DNA from 3 places in the Pseudomonas cannabina genome. Region 1 is predicted to be linked to each of the others. Evidence: predicted binding sites of a transcription regulator. Region 1 holds the regulator's gene; each other region holds the start of a gene.
What was found. Region 1 encodes FliA, which starts transcription of late flagellar genes. Its sites were predicted from a motif close to CTAAAGTTTNNNNNNNNNNNGCCGNTAA; they were not measured.

Region 1 (4,224 bases):
ACCTTCACCCTTGGCGAGATGTTTTTTAGGATCTTTTTCAGCAAGGATGGATTCTTCGTCATGTTCGATGCCAGCGAAGCGATCGACATGACTGGCCATGAGCACCAGTTTGAGCAAATTGCCTTCTACTTCGGTGACCAGTTGCGTAACACGCTTGATGACCTGACCGGTGAGGTCCTGGTAATCCTGGGCCAGCAGAATGTCGTTGAGGTGGGTGGAAACTTCGTGGGTTTCCTTCTCGGTACGCGTCAGAAAACCATCGACCCGCTTGGCGAGTTCGCGAAATTCTTCGGCACCGATTTCACGGCGCATGAAACGCCCCCAATCTTCGCTCAACGCCTTGGCGTCGGTACTCAGACCGTTCATGAGCGGCGTGCTTTCCTCGACCAGGTCCATGGTGCGGTTGGCCGCATTCTCGGTCAGCCGTACAACATACGACAGGCGCTCGGTGGCGTCAGTGATCTGCGACACCTCTTCGGCCTGAGGCATGTGCGGATCGATCTGGAAATTGACGATTGCACTGTGCAACTCACGAGTCAGCTTGCCCACTTCCTGATAAAGGCCGCGGTCGCGTGTCTGGTTGAGCTCATGGATCAGCTGCACAGCTTCGCCGAAACGGCCTTTTTCAAGGCTGGTGACGAGTTCCTGCGCGTGTCTTTTTAGGGTCGACTCAAAGTCGGCCATCGAATCAGTGTTATCCATAGCGCCCTCACGGCATGCATCAGCTATTGACGCGTTCAAAGATCTTTTCGATCTTCTCTTTCAGCGCTTGAGCCGTGAATGGCTTGACTACATAACCGTTCACCCCGGCCTGAGCAGCTTCGATGATCTGCTCACGCTTGGCTTCGGCAGTGACCATCAGCACGGGAAGGCTCTTCAGCCGTTCATCCGCACGCACCTGACGCAGCAGGTCGATACCGGACATGCCAGGCATGTTCCAGTCCGTCACCAGAAAGTCAAAAGCACCGCTCTGCAGCATCGGCAATGCGGTCAGACCATCGTCCGCTTCCGACGTGTTGGTAAACCCCAGATCGCGCAACAGGTTCTTGATGATCCGCCGCATCGTTGAGAAGTCATCAACGATGAGGATTTTCATGTTCTTGTCCAATTCGACCTCCAAGCAGTCTTTAACGCGTTCAGCACCTGAACACGCTGTTCACTCAATACTGGCACAGCACACTCCCAGCTATACGAAACGGCGACGGGCTTGGCACAACGACAATCGAGACTGCGACTAAAGCCCATCGAGACACTGCCCGACAGGCCTTTGCCTCGTCTTTCCTGTTACCACGTAACGCTTTGCACAGCCGGCATGCAGACAACGCGCGACAAATGCCGCGCACTGCCGTCAACGCGCTCGCCACTCCCCCAAACGCCCTCGCAAACGAGCTGCGCACTGGCTGTGTAACTGACTGACTCGCGATTCGCTGACACCCAGAACCTCTCCGATTTCCTTGAGGTTCAGCTCTTCGTCGTAGTACAGCGCCAACACCAGACGCTCACGCTCCGGCAAATTGGCAATTGCATCGGCCAACGCGGCCTGGAAGCGCTCGTCTTCCAGGTCGCGCGACGGCTCGAGCGAACCGCTCGCGCCATCCTCGTGCAGCCCTTCATGATCGCCGTCCTGCAGCAGGTCGTCGAAACTGAAAAGGCGGCTGCCCAAGGTATCATTCAAAATCCCGTAATAATCATCAAGACTCAACTGGAGTTCGGCCGCAACCTCGTGATCTTTAGCGTCACGTCCGGTTTTAGCTTCAATTGCGCGAATTGCGTCACTTACCATGCGTGTATTGCGGTGGACCGAGCGTGGCGCCCAGTCACCCTTGCGCACTTCGTCGAGCATCGCGCCACGAATGCGAATGCCTGCGTAGGTCTCGAAACTCGCACCCTTGGTGGAATCGTATTTGGTGGAGACCTCAAGCAGACCGATCATGCCGGCCTGAATCAGATCTTCCACCTGCACGCTGGCCGGCAAACGCGCCAGCAGGTGGTAGGCGATACGCTTGACCAGCGGCGCATACCGCTCGATCAACTCGTATTGCGAATTACGAGAACTCTTGCTGTACATCTGATAGCCGCTCGCAGTCATTGCACAGGCCCCGCACTGGTCTGGTGGACGAGTCGCTCGACGAAGAACTCGAGGTGACCCCGCGGGTTGGCTGGCAACGGCCAGGTATCAACCTTCTGGGCAATGGCCTTGAACGCCAGTGCACATTTGGAACGCGGGAATGCTTCATAGACGGCACGCTGTTTCTGCACGGCCTTGCGCACGCATTCGTCGTACGGCACGGCGCCCACATACTGCAGGGCAACGTCAAGAAAACGGTCGGTGACCTTGGTCAGCTTGGCGAACAGGTTGCGCCCTTCCTGCGGGCTCTGGGCCATGTTGGCCAGCACCCGGAAGCGGTTCATCCCGTAGTCGCGATTGAGCAGCTTGATCAGGGCGTAGGCATCGGTGATCGACGTGGGCTCGTCGCACACCACCAGCAGGACTTCCTGAGCAGCGCGCACAAAGCTCACCACGGATTCACCGATGCCGGCCGCCGTGTCGATCACCAGCACATCGAGGTTGTCGCCAATCTCGCTGAACGCCTGGATCAGACCGGCATGCTGGGCCGGGGACAGATGCACCATGCTCTGCGTGCCGGAAGCGGCAGGCACGATGCGAACGCCACCCGGGCCCTGCAACAGAACGTCGCGCAATTCGCAGCGACCCTCGATCACATCGGCAAGCGTGCGCTTGGGTGTCAGCCCGAGCAGAACGTCGACATTGGCCAGACCAAGATCGGCATCCAGCAGCATGACGCGCCGGCCAAGCTCGGCGAGGGCCAGTGAGAGGTTCACTGACACGTTAGTCTTACCGACGCCACCTTTGCCGCCGGTCACCGCGATCACCTGTACGGGATGCATGCTGCCCATGTTATTTCTTTACCTTGTCTTGCGTAGACCGAAACCACACAGAGAACCGCACATTCACAAATGAACAATGCCTGGCAGACCTTTGATGCAGGGACATTCCAATACTATCCATCACTTAACCCACTCTCTTGCCAGGGGTGTGATAGAGGTCAGCAAACATATCAGCCATCGCTTCCTCGCTAGGCTCATCATGCATCTGCACACTCACGGCACGACTGACCAACTGATGACGCCGTGGAATGTGCAGATCATCAGGAATACGTGGGCCGTCCGTGAGGTAGGCCACTGGCAATTCGTGACTGATTGCCAGGCTCAGGACTTCGCCGAGGCTGGCTGTTTCATCGAGCTTGGTCAAAATGCACCCCGCCAGACCGCAACGTTTGTAACTGTGATAGGCCGCCGTCAGGACCTGCTTCTGGCTGGTAGTGGCCAGCACCAGATAGTTACGCGACTTGATGCCACGACCAGCGAGACTTTCCAGTTGCATGCGCAACGCCGGATCGCTGGCTTGCAGCCCGGCGGTGTCAATCAGCACCACACGCTTGCGCAGCAGTGGCTCCAACGCCTGAACCAGCGACTGGCCAGGATCGATATGAGTGACCGGCACGTTGAGGATGCGGCCCAAGGTCTTGAGCTGCTCCTGAGCACCGATACGAAAACTGTCCATGCTGACCAGCGCGATGTTCTGCGGGCCGTACTTGAGCACGTAGCGTGCGGCGAGCTTGGCCAGCGTGGTGGTCTTGCCCATGCCAGCCGGGCCGACCATGGCAATCACACCGCCCTCTTCCAGTGGCTCGACGTCAGGCACTGCGATCATCCGCGCCAGGTGCGCCAGCAACATGCGCCAGGCCTGACGGGGCTCGTCGATATCCGGAATCATCGACAGCAGATCGCGGGACAACGGGCCGGACAGACCGACACGTTGCAGACGGCGCCACAGGTTGGCCTGCTGCGGGCGGCTGCCCTGCAGCTGATTCCAGGCCAGGGAGCCGAGCTGGACTTCCAGCAGCTCGCGCAGGCCATTCAGTTCCGAACGCATCGAGTCAAAGGCGCGCTGGCCGCCAGCAGGCTCTGCGGCAGGTGCCGGCGCGTAGGCAAACGGGCGTGGCGGCTCTTCGAGCGTCGGTTCAATGTGCGTGTCGGCAGCGCTGCCGGTCTTGCCGGAAAACAGCTGAAGGTTGACCGAGGTATCACTGTCGCTGCGATTGTTCAATTCAGCCTGAGCGGAGACGATGCGCGACTGGGTTTTGCGCAGTTCATCTTCAAGCTCCATGTTCGGTACGCGCGGGGCCAGGGCAGACAGCT
Region 2 (4,224 bases), 550 kb from region 1:
TCATCGATGTCTCGACCCTCGGAGGTCTGGACGTGCGTGGCCCGGATGCCGCCGAACTGCTCAATCGTATGTACACCTTTGCGTTTCTCAAACAACCGATCGGCCGCTCGCGCTATGCGCTGATGACCAACGAACAGGGCGTGGTGATCGATGACGGAGTGTGCGCACGGTTTACCGAACAGCATTTCTACGTCACCGCCACCACCAGCGGCGTGGACCGTATTTACCAGCAGATGCTCAAGTGGAACGCGCAGTGGCGTCTGAACGTGGACATCACCAACGTGACGGCGGCGATCGCGGCGGTCAACGTGGCAGGCCCGGATTCGCGCAAGGTGCTGGCGCAGGTGTGCAGCGATCTCGACCTGTCCGCCGAGGGCTTTCCCTATCTTGGCGTGCGGCAAGGCACCATTGCGGGCATAAAAGCGCGACTGCTGCGGGTCGGTTTCGTCGGCGAACTCGGTTACGAGATCCACGTTGCGGCGCGGCATGCCCTCAGGCTGTGGGACGCGCTGACAGAAGCGGGCAAGGCATTCGACATGCGCCCGTTCGGCGTCGAGACCCAGCGCCTGTTACGTCTGGAAAAAGGCCATGTGATCATCAGCCAGGACACCGATGGCATGACCCACCCCGGCGAGATCGATATGGGCTGGGCGGTCAGTCGCACCAAACCGTTCTTCGTCGGCCGTGGCTCGGTGGACATCCTTGAGGCTCTGCCGCAAAAGCGCAAACTGGTGGGCTTCACCCTGCCCAAGGCCAGCCCGCTACCGCTGGAAGGCCATTTGGTGCTCAGGGGCGCCGATATCAGCGGTAACGTGACCTCCTGCGAGTACTCGCAAACCCTTGGCATGATCATCGGCATGGCGTACGCCGCGTTCGATCAGAGCACACTCGGCCAGCAGATTCCGATCCGCGTCGAAGATGGCGTGGTGGTGCAGGCCACCGTGGTGAAACTGCCTTTCTTCGATCCTGAAAACCAGCGCCAGGAGCTCTGAACCATGACCAGTATCACCACAGACCGCCCTGTCGAACTTGACGCCACCTCCCTGTGCACGCTGGAAGACCTGACCGACCTGCCGCGCGTGGGTTTTCGCGGTTCGCAAACGGCGGACTACCTGACAGCACGCGGCTTCAGCCTGCCCGAGGCGCCGAATCGCGCCTTCACTCAGCCGGATGGCAGTCATGTCGCTCGCCTGTCGCAGAGCGAATACCTGTTGCTGGGCAGTCGGCTCGATCAAGGGCAGCGCATTGCCGATGAAGAAGCCCGCTGGGAGCTGGACCACAGCGCCAATTACCTGCTGCCCCGCGAAGACAGCCACGCCTGGCTGCAACTGAGTGGCGCGTGCGTTGCGCAGGTGATGGCCAAAGTGTGCGGTGTGGACCTGCGCCCGCAGGCGTTCGGCCCCGGCTCGGTGGCGCAGACTTCGGCAGCGCGGATCAACGTGATCGTGATCAACGTTGGCGCGCAGACCGAGCCCTGTTTCCAGATTCTCTTTGATCGCGCTTCGCTGGCGTATTTCAAGGACGCCATGCTGGACGCCATGGCCGAGTTCGATGGGCGCAGCCTGTAGGAAATGAATAGCTGTGTCAGGGCGTCCAATGCGTCCCTGACTCAGAAACGACAAACATGCCCGTTACCGCCATCCCGCCTAAAGAATACCGGAAACAAGCCGTTGCACTCTTGATAGACCATAGGCTCTGTACGAAAAGTCGGCGAGCGAAGGTCAGGCAAGGCAAAAACAGGCAAGGAAGCGGAGTCTACGGGTTGTAAATGAGCATTCCGCGCCTGTTTTTAACGCAGCATCACCGAGCGCAGCCACTTTTCGTACAGAGCCTAAGACAACGCTCCGGGCAAAGGTCCGGCGCGACAGACTGCAATCATGCAGCGCCCAACACGTGCGGCAGCACTGGACACTCCGGAGCTCAAATGAATATCAAACAGAAACTGACGTGGGCGTTCGCAGTGATTGCGTGCTTGCCCATCGTGGTCGTGGCTGCAATCGTGATCGTGAACCTGCGTGACAAGGCGACCAGCGACTTTGTCGACAGCAGCGGACGGGAGATTCGCCAGGTTGACAATGCCATGCAGTTGTTCTTTGACGGCATCACGCAGAACGTCAATTACATCGCGGCGCACCCGCTGATTGCCGGCGCAGGCGACGATTTCCGTAACTACATGGGCGCAGCCGCCACTGCGCAGTCGGAAAACGACAGGCAGGCCACCGAGCTGTTCGCCAGCATCGCCAAGGCCCATCCGGCCTACTCTTATGTCTCTTATGGTCTGATCAACGGCAGCTACATCATGACGCCGGAAGACCCGAAAATGAGCAACTACGACCCGCGTGTGCGGCCGTGGTACAAAACCGCAATGGCCAACGCTGGCAAGACCGTGCGCAGTGACGCGTATTACTGGGCCAACGACGATGCGGTGCTGGTCAGCACCATCCGGGCCATCCCCAACAAGCTGGGCAACCCCGGTGGCGTGGTCAACATCGACGTGTCACTCAAGCAACTGACCAATATCGTCAAACAGATCAAGCTGGGTGAAAGCGGCTACCTGATGCTGATGGAAAAGAACGGCACGGTGCTGGTCGATCCCAAACAGCCGGAGCACAACTTCAAGAAACTGGGTGAACTGGGCGATGGTTTCGCCGAGCTGGCGAAAACCGGCAGCGGGCTGGTGGAACTGACGCTTAACGGCGAACGTTACATGGCCAACGTCTACCCGTCCGAGCAACTGGGCTGGAACTTCATCGGCCTGATCAAGCAGGACGAAGTGATGGCCTCGGCCACCCGCCTGACCTGGCTGATCGGCATTATCGCTGCGGTGCTGGCGCTGGTGTTCGCGATTGTCGGGGCCAGTTTTGCCAGTGTCATCGTGCGGCCTATCCACAGTGTTTCCAGCGGGCTGGAAGGCATTGCCGGTGGCGAGGGCGACCTGACCCAGAACCTCACCGTGCGCGGCACCGACGAAACCGCGCAGCTGGCGGGCTGGTTCAACAAGTTCCTCACCGCGATTCGCAGCCTGATCCAGCATATCGGTCAGGCCGCCGGGAAGATTCTCGAGGCCTCACACAGCTCCACCCGCGTCTCCAATGACATGGCCGAAGCGGCCGGGCGTCAGCGTGAAGCGGTGGACATGGTGTCGACCGCCTTCCACGAGATGGTCGCCACCTCCAACGAGGTCGCCCGCTCCTGCAGCCAGGCCGCCGATTCCGCCGACAGTGGGCAACAGCAGGCCCGCGAAGGCCAGCGGCAGATCGATGAGGCGGTGCGCAGTGTCGATCAGCTCAGCGAAGAACTGGCCCGCTCGGCCAAGGATATGAGCCAACTGGAAAAAGATAGCACGGGTATTCAGTCGATCCTGAACACCATCCGTTCCATCGCCGAACAGACCAACCTGCTGGCACTCAACGCGGCCATTGAAGCCGCCCGTGCGGGTGAACAGGGTCGCGGCTTTGCCGTGGTGGCCGACGAAGTCCGCGCGCTGGCCAAGCGCACCGCCGACTCGACTGCCGAGATCGACAGCCTGCTGGGCAATCTGGCCAGAGGCACTGCCTCGGTGGCGCAACAGATGCACGCCAGTCTGGATGTTTCGCAGCAGTCCGTGACCAAGATCGGCCAGGCACGCAGCAGCTTCGGGCAGATCCGTGAGTCGGTGGATGTGATTCGTGACATGAACACTCAGATCGCGACCGCCGCCGAAGAGCAGCATCAGGTGGCGGAAGACATCAACCGGCACATCAGCCAGATCCATGGCGATGCACAGTTGATCGCCAACCTCTCGGACTCGGCCCGCGCCGACTCCAGAAGCCTGGAAATACTGTCCAGCGAACTGGACGGCCTGGTGCGCAAGTTCAAGACCTGACGCGTAGCGGCGACAAGACCAACTATCGTGCGACGCAGAACGTAGAGAACTACATTCCCATGAGCGCTCAGCGTTACATCCATCTCGTGGGAGCGAGCCGGGCGACGCTTCGCTTGCTCGCGAAGGCGGACTGACAGTGAACATAAATCTTCGGCGGTCATCCAGGCCTCTTCGTGAGCAAGCTCACTCCCACAGGGATCTGTACTCCGCCTGATGCTGCGGATTTGGCCACATCTGCCATGCGTTTCAGGACTTGTGTATAACTTCGAGCGCTGGAGCAGAGGGAGCGTAGGGAGCGATAACTTCAACTATCACGACGCATCACACTCTCGCAAACCACTCAGCCAGGAAATCCAGCA
Region 3 (4,224 bases), 670 kb from region 1:
CCGACAGCCAGGAGACCTGCGTAAACACCGGCCGCCACACCTGCGGAATCAGCAAGGTCAACGGCAGAATGACCATGTACGACACGCATGCCTGCTTCCAGCGCGGCGGTGGACTGCGATCTTCGGTCGGTGGCGTAAACCAGAACTCGTTGTGAGGTTTGACCTGCGTCTGATCGCCATCGGCAAGCATAGGCGCAGCCTCCGCCACAAGCTGGCGCCGCTCGTCGGAGTCCAGCCATTGCTGCATCACCAACGTCGATTGAAAACGCAGCACACTGGTGAACATCTGTAAGCCAGCGTCCTTGCTGCGAATTACATCAACGCCCAGATGCCCCGGCTGCTGACCGGCAATGGTCACAATACGCCGCAGCCAGCTCTCGTAATCAGCTTCACGCCCGGCCGTGACCCGGTGCTTGATGACCAGTGTCACCACTTCGTTCAGTGAGGGGTTGTCAGGGGTGTGGAGTGTTGCAGGAGGCGGGACTGAATCGGACATGGTCTGGGCTCTGGTTGGGGAAGTGAGAGCCGGTTTGCACATGGCATGCGTACTGCATCGGCGGCCCGACCTACACGATAGTGCATGGTCAGCCATACGCCAGAACGGTTCACTGACAAAAAAGGCCCGGAAGCTCACGCTCCCGGGCCTCTAAACCCCCTTTTCTATCCTCAGCTCACCCTGAACCGCCCCACCAGCCCCTGCTGCTGTTCAGCCAGTCGAGCCAGTTCGCGGCTGGTGACGGCTGTCTGCTCGGCACCGGCGCTGACCTGGATGACCAGTGCGTTGATATCGTGAACATTGCGGTGGATTTCTTCGGCTACCAGGCTTTGTTCTTCGGCGGCCGAGGCCACTTGAATGTTGCGGTCGCTGATGCTGGCGATGCCTTCGGCGATTTCTTCGAGCAATTCGCCCGCGCGCACGACGTTGGTTGCGCCTTGCTGGGCCTTGCCGAGGGTTTCCTGCATGGAGCTTGCGGCGCGGTCAGAACCGGATTGCAGGTTGGCGATCATGTTCTGGATGCTGACGGTCGATTCCTGCGTTTTCTTGGCAAGATTTCTCACTTCGTCGGCCACCACTGCGAAGCCGCGGCCCTGCTCGCCGGCGCGTGCGGCTTCGATGGCGGCGTTGAGTGCCAGCAGGTTGGTCTGGTCGGCCACACCGCGAATGACGTCGAGGACCGAGGAGATCGAATCGCTCTCGCCTTTGAGTTCGTCAATGATCCGTGACGTCTGTTCAGCCTGGACCGAGAGGCCTTTGATCAGGGTGACGGTGTTGTCGATCTCGATTTTTCCTTGCATCGTGCTGGCGTTGACGCGTTGCGACATGGCCGATGCGTCGGTGGTGCTGCGCGCCACGTCCTTGACCGTCGAGCTCATCTGGCTGATGGCCGTGGCGACCTGATCCGTCCCCTGACGCTGCTGTGCCACGTTCTGGCTGGTCTGCAAGGCGACGGCTGAAGACTGCTCGGCCGCGGTGGCCACCTGTGCGGTGGCGCTGCCGATTTCGCGAATGACTTCGCTGATCTGTTGCGCCATATTGTCCAGATTGCGCGAGATCTCGCCAAACTCGTCCTTGCCGGTGTAACAGGTTCTGGCGGTCAGGTCGCGGGTGGACAGTGCAATCAGGGTGCGATTCACGTCGACGACGGCGATCTTGATGTTGCGGATGATCACCGACGCCAGCCAGAGTACGGCGATCAGCATGACGACGACGGTGCCGATTGCCATGTACAGGCTGTTTTCAGCGGCACTGCGCGCATCGCTGGCCAGGCCCGTGACGGTCTGCCCCAGCTCTGCTTCTACCTGAGCCATCATGTCGATACGCTGGGTGGAGAGGTTGAACCAGTCTTCCGGTTTGACGTTCAGCGGGTCGCCCAGCGGGGTATCGAAACCCAAGCGTTGCAGGCGCGCCACTTCCAGTGCTTCCGGCTTCTGCAGGACAGCATTCAGTTTGCTCTTGAACACGTCCGGAGCCCAGCGCTGGAAGGCTTCGTAGTAGCCGGAGAACTCGCCCAGGTTGCGGCTGAAACGTGACAACAGCGCAGAATCGAAACGGTTCTGATTGAAGGCAAGGCCGAGCAATACGCGCTCGCGGCCTGCTCGCTCTTTCATGTCGACGAATTGATTGAGCGAACTCAGTGCGCGGAGAATTTCCGGGTCTTCGATACTGGCTTCCAACGAATAATTGAAACCGATAAGGGTTTTGATGATGTCAGTGAAGCGCGCGCCGGATTCAGTGTTATTGATTGCCAGTGAATCCACTTTGCCACGCAACGCAAGCATCTCCTCCAGCGCCCGCCTTACGCTTTCCAGCCCGGGAATACCGTCGGTCGACTGAGTGCGCATCTCACTGATCGCCTTGTCGGTTTCCTGACGAAGGGTCTTCAGCTTGTCTTGCATCGACTTGCCGCCACTGCCCAGGAACACGCCGCTGGCGCCGCGCTCGCGCTGCAGGGTGGTGACTACGTCACTGAGTTTGCGGGCGGCGCTGGTGGCGGTGACGGTTCGACCGTTATCGGTGAACGTCTCGCTTTTGTCGGCGACGAAAATACCCGCGAATGCCAGGAAGCCCAGCAGGGGAAACATCAGAATAAGCAGCAGTTTCATACTCAAAGGAGCATTTCTAAGCATTACAGACCTCATGACTCACAGACTTTCTATAAAAACGATCTATGGCCCAACGCTCTTTCAACAGTGACGTTTTTTATAACCAGAGATGATTCGGTATTCAGCCTGCCGTAGCTGGTCTTGCCTCCGTTTAACTGTTTCGGCGGTGAAGTGCCAAGCTTTACCTGATGGTCTGCTTTAATTTGCAGTGACACACGATTGTTCTGCGTTTGTGCTGGCTGATAACACGCACAGGAAATAACTCATGATCAAGCAAGTCGGTTCTACTGACATCAAACCCGTCCACCAGGCGTCCTGCCATTGCGGCGCGATCATGCTCGAGCTGGATTTACCGAATGGTATTGTCGATCCGCGACGCTGCGACTGCTCGCTGTGCAGGCGCAGAGGCGCAATCGTCGCGTCGGTCGCAAAGGATGGGGTTCGAGTGATTCACGGGCAGAGCATGCTCAAGCTGTATCAATTCAATACGCGTACCGCCGAGCATTACTTCTGCGGCAGGTGCGGGATTCACACCCACCATCAGCGACGCTCCAACCCCAATGAATACGGGTACAACGTCGCTTGTCTGGAAGGTGTGAATCCTTTCGAGCTGGGCAAGGTAAAGATCAATGACGGGGTCAATCATCCCGCTGATTGCCCCGCCGTTGACGCGCCTGAGAGCGACTAGCGCAAGTTGGTCTTCGCCAGTTCCAACACTTCACTGCCGCGCCCGCTCATGATCGCGCGCATCATGTACAGGCTGAAGCCTTTGGCCTGCGCCAGCTTGATCTTCGGCGGAATGCCCAGTTCCTGCTTGGCAGTCACCACGTCGAGCAGCACCGGGCCGGGGTGATCGAAAGCCTTGCGCAGGGCGGCAGGCAGCTCTTCGGCGTTTTCTACGCGCAATCCGAGAATGCCGGCGCCCAGCGCGATACCGGCGAAATTGGTCTCGTGCAGATCGGTGCCATGGGGCACGTAACCGCCGGCTTTCATTTCCATGTCTACGAAGCCCAGCGAGCTGTTGTTGAACACCACCATTTTGATCGGCAGGTTCAACTGGCGAATGCTCAACAGGTCGCCCAGCAGCATCGACAGGCCGCCATCGCCGCATAACGCGACAACCTGGCGGTCCGGGTGCTCGGCCTTGGCGCCCAGCGCCTGAGGCAAGGCGTTGGCCATCGAGCCGTGATTGAACGAGCCCAGCAGGCTGCGTTTGCCGTTCATGTGCAAGTAGCGCGCGGCCCACAGGGTGGGCGTGCCGACATCAACGGTAAAAATCGCATCGGCGTCGGCCTGCTCGTCGACCAAACGGGTCAGGTACTGCGGGTGAATCGGTGTACCGTCCGGCGTCGGCGTGGCCAGTTCGTCCAGTTCTTCACGGGCCTTGGCGTAGTGCTTGAGGGCCTTGTCGAGGAAGCGGCGGTCGTTGTGCGGGGTAAGTTTGGGCAGCAGCGCATCCAGCGTTTCACGCACCCCGCCGACCAGTCCGAGGGCCAACGGCGTGCGCCGACCGAGCTGAGTCGGGTCGAGGTCGATCTGAATGATGTTTGCTTTCTCGGGATAGAAATTGCGGTACGGAAAGCTGCTGCCGAGGATCACCAGCGTGTCGCAGGACAGCAT

Region 2: the regulator FliA is predicted to act here: its motif matches at 1,647-1,674, upstream of BLT55_RS10170 (methyl-accepting chemotaxis protein).
Region 3: the regulator FliA is predicted to act here: its motif matches at 2,762-2,789, upstream of BLT55_RS09635 (methyl-accepting chemotaxis protein).

The regions. Positions count from the first base shown of each region.
Region 1 covers NZ_FNKU01000001.1:2,740,182-2,744,405, forward strand. Annotated here, with positions in the region: gene BLT55_RS12795 (protein phosphatase CheZ) at 1-702, opposite strand, end outside; gene BLT55_RS12800 (chemotaxis response regulator CheY) at 722-1,096, opposite strand; gene fliA (RNA polymerase sigma factor FliA) at 1,349-2,089, opposite strand; gene fleN (flagellar synthesis regulator FleN) at 2,086-2,919, opposite strand; gene flhF (flagellar biosynthesis GTPase FlhF) at 3,035-4,224, opposite strand, start outside.
Region 2 covers NZ_FNKU01000001.1:2,186,408-2,190,631, forward strand. Annotated here, with positions in the region: gene BLT55_RS10160 (2Fe-2S iron-sulfur cluster-binding protein) at 1-992, shown strand, start outside; gene BLT55_RS10165 (sarcosine oxidase subunit gamma) at 996-1,568, shown strand; gene BLT55_RS10170 (methyl-accepting chemotaxis protein) at 1,925-3,865, shown strand; gene BLT55_RS10175 (LysR family transcriptional regulator) at 4,187-4,224, opposite strand, start outside.
Region 3 covers NZ_FNKU01000001.1:2,071,111-2,075,334, forward strand. Annotated here, with positions in the region: gene BLT55_RS09630 (antibiotic biosynthesis monooxygenase) at 1-496, opposite strand, end outside; gene BLT55_RS09635 (methyl-accepting chemotaxis protein) at 667-2,583, opposite strand; gene BLT55_RS09640 (GFA family protein) at 2,870-3,292, shown strand; gene poxB (ubiquinone-dependent pyruvate dehydrogenase) at 3,289-4,224, opposite strand, start outside.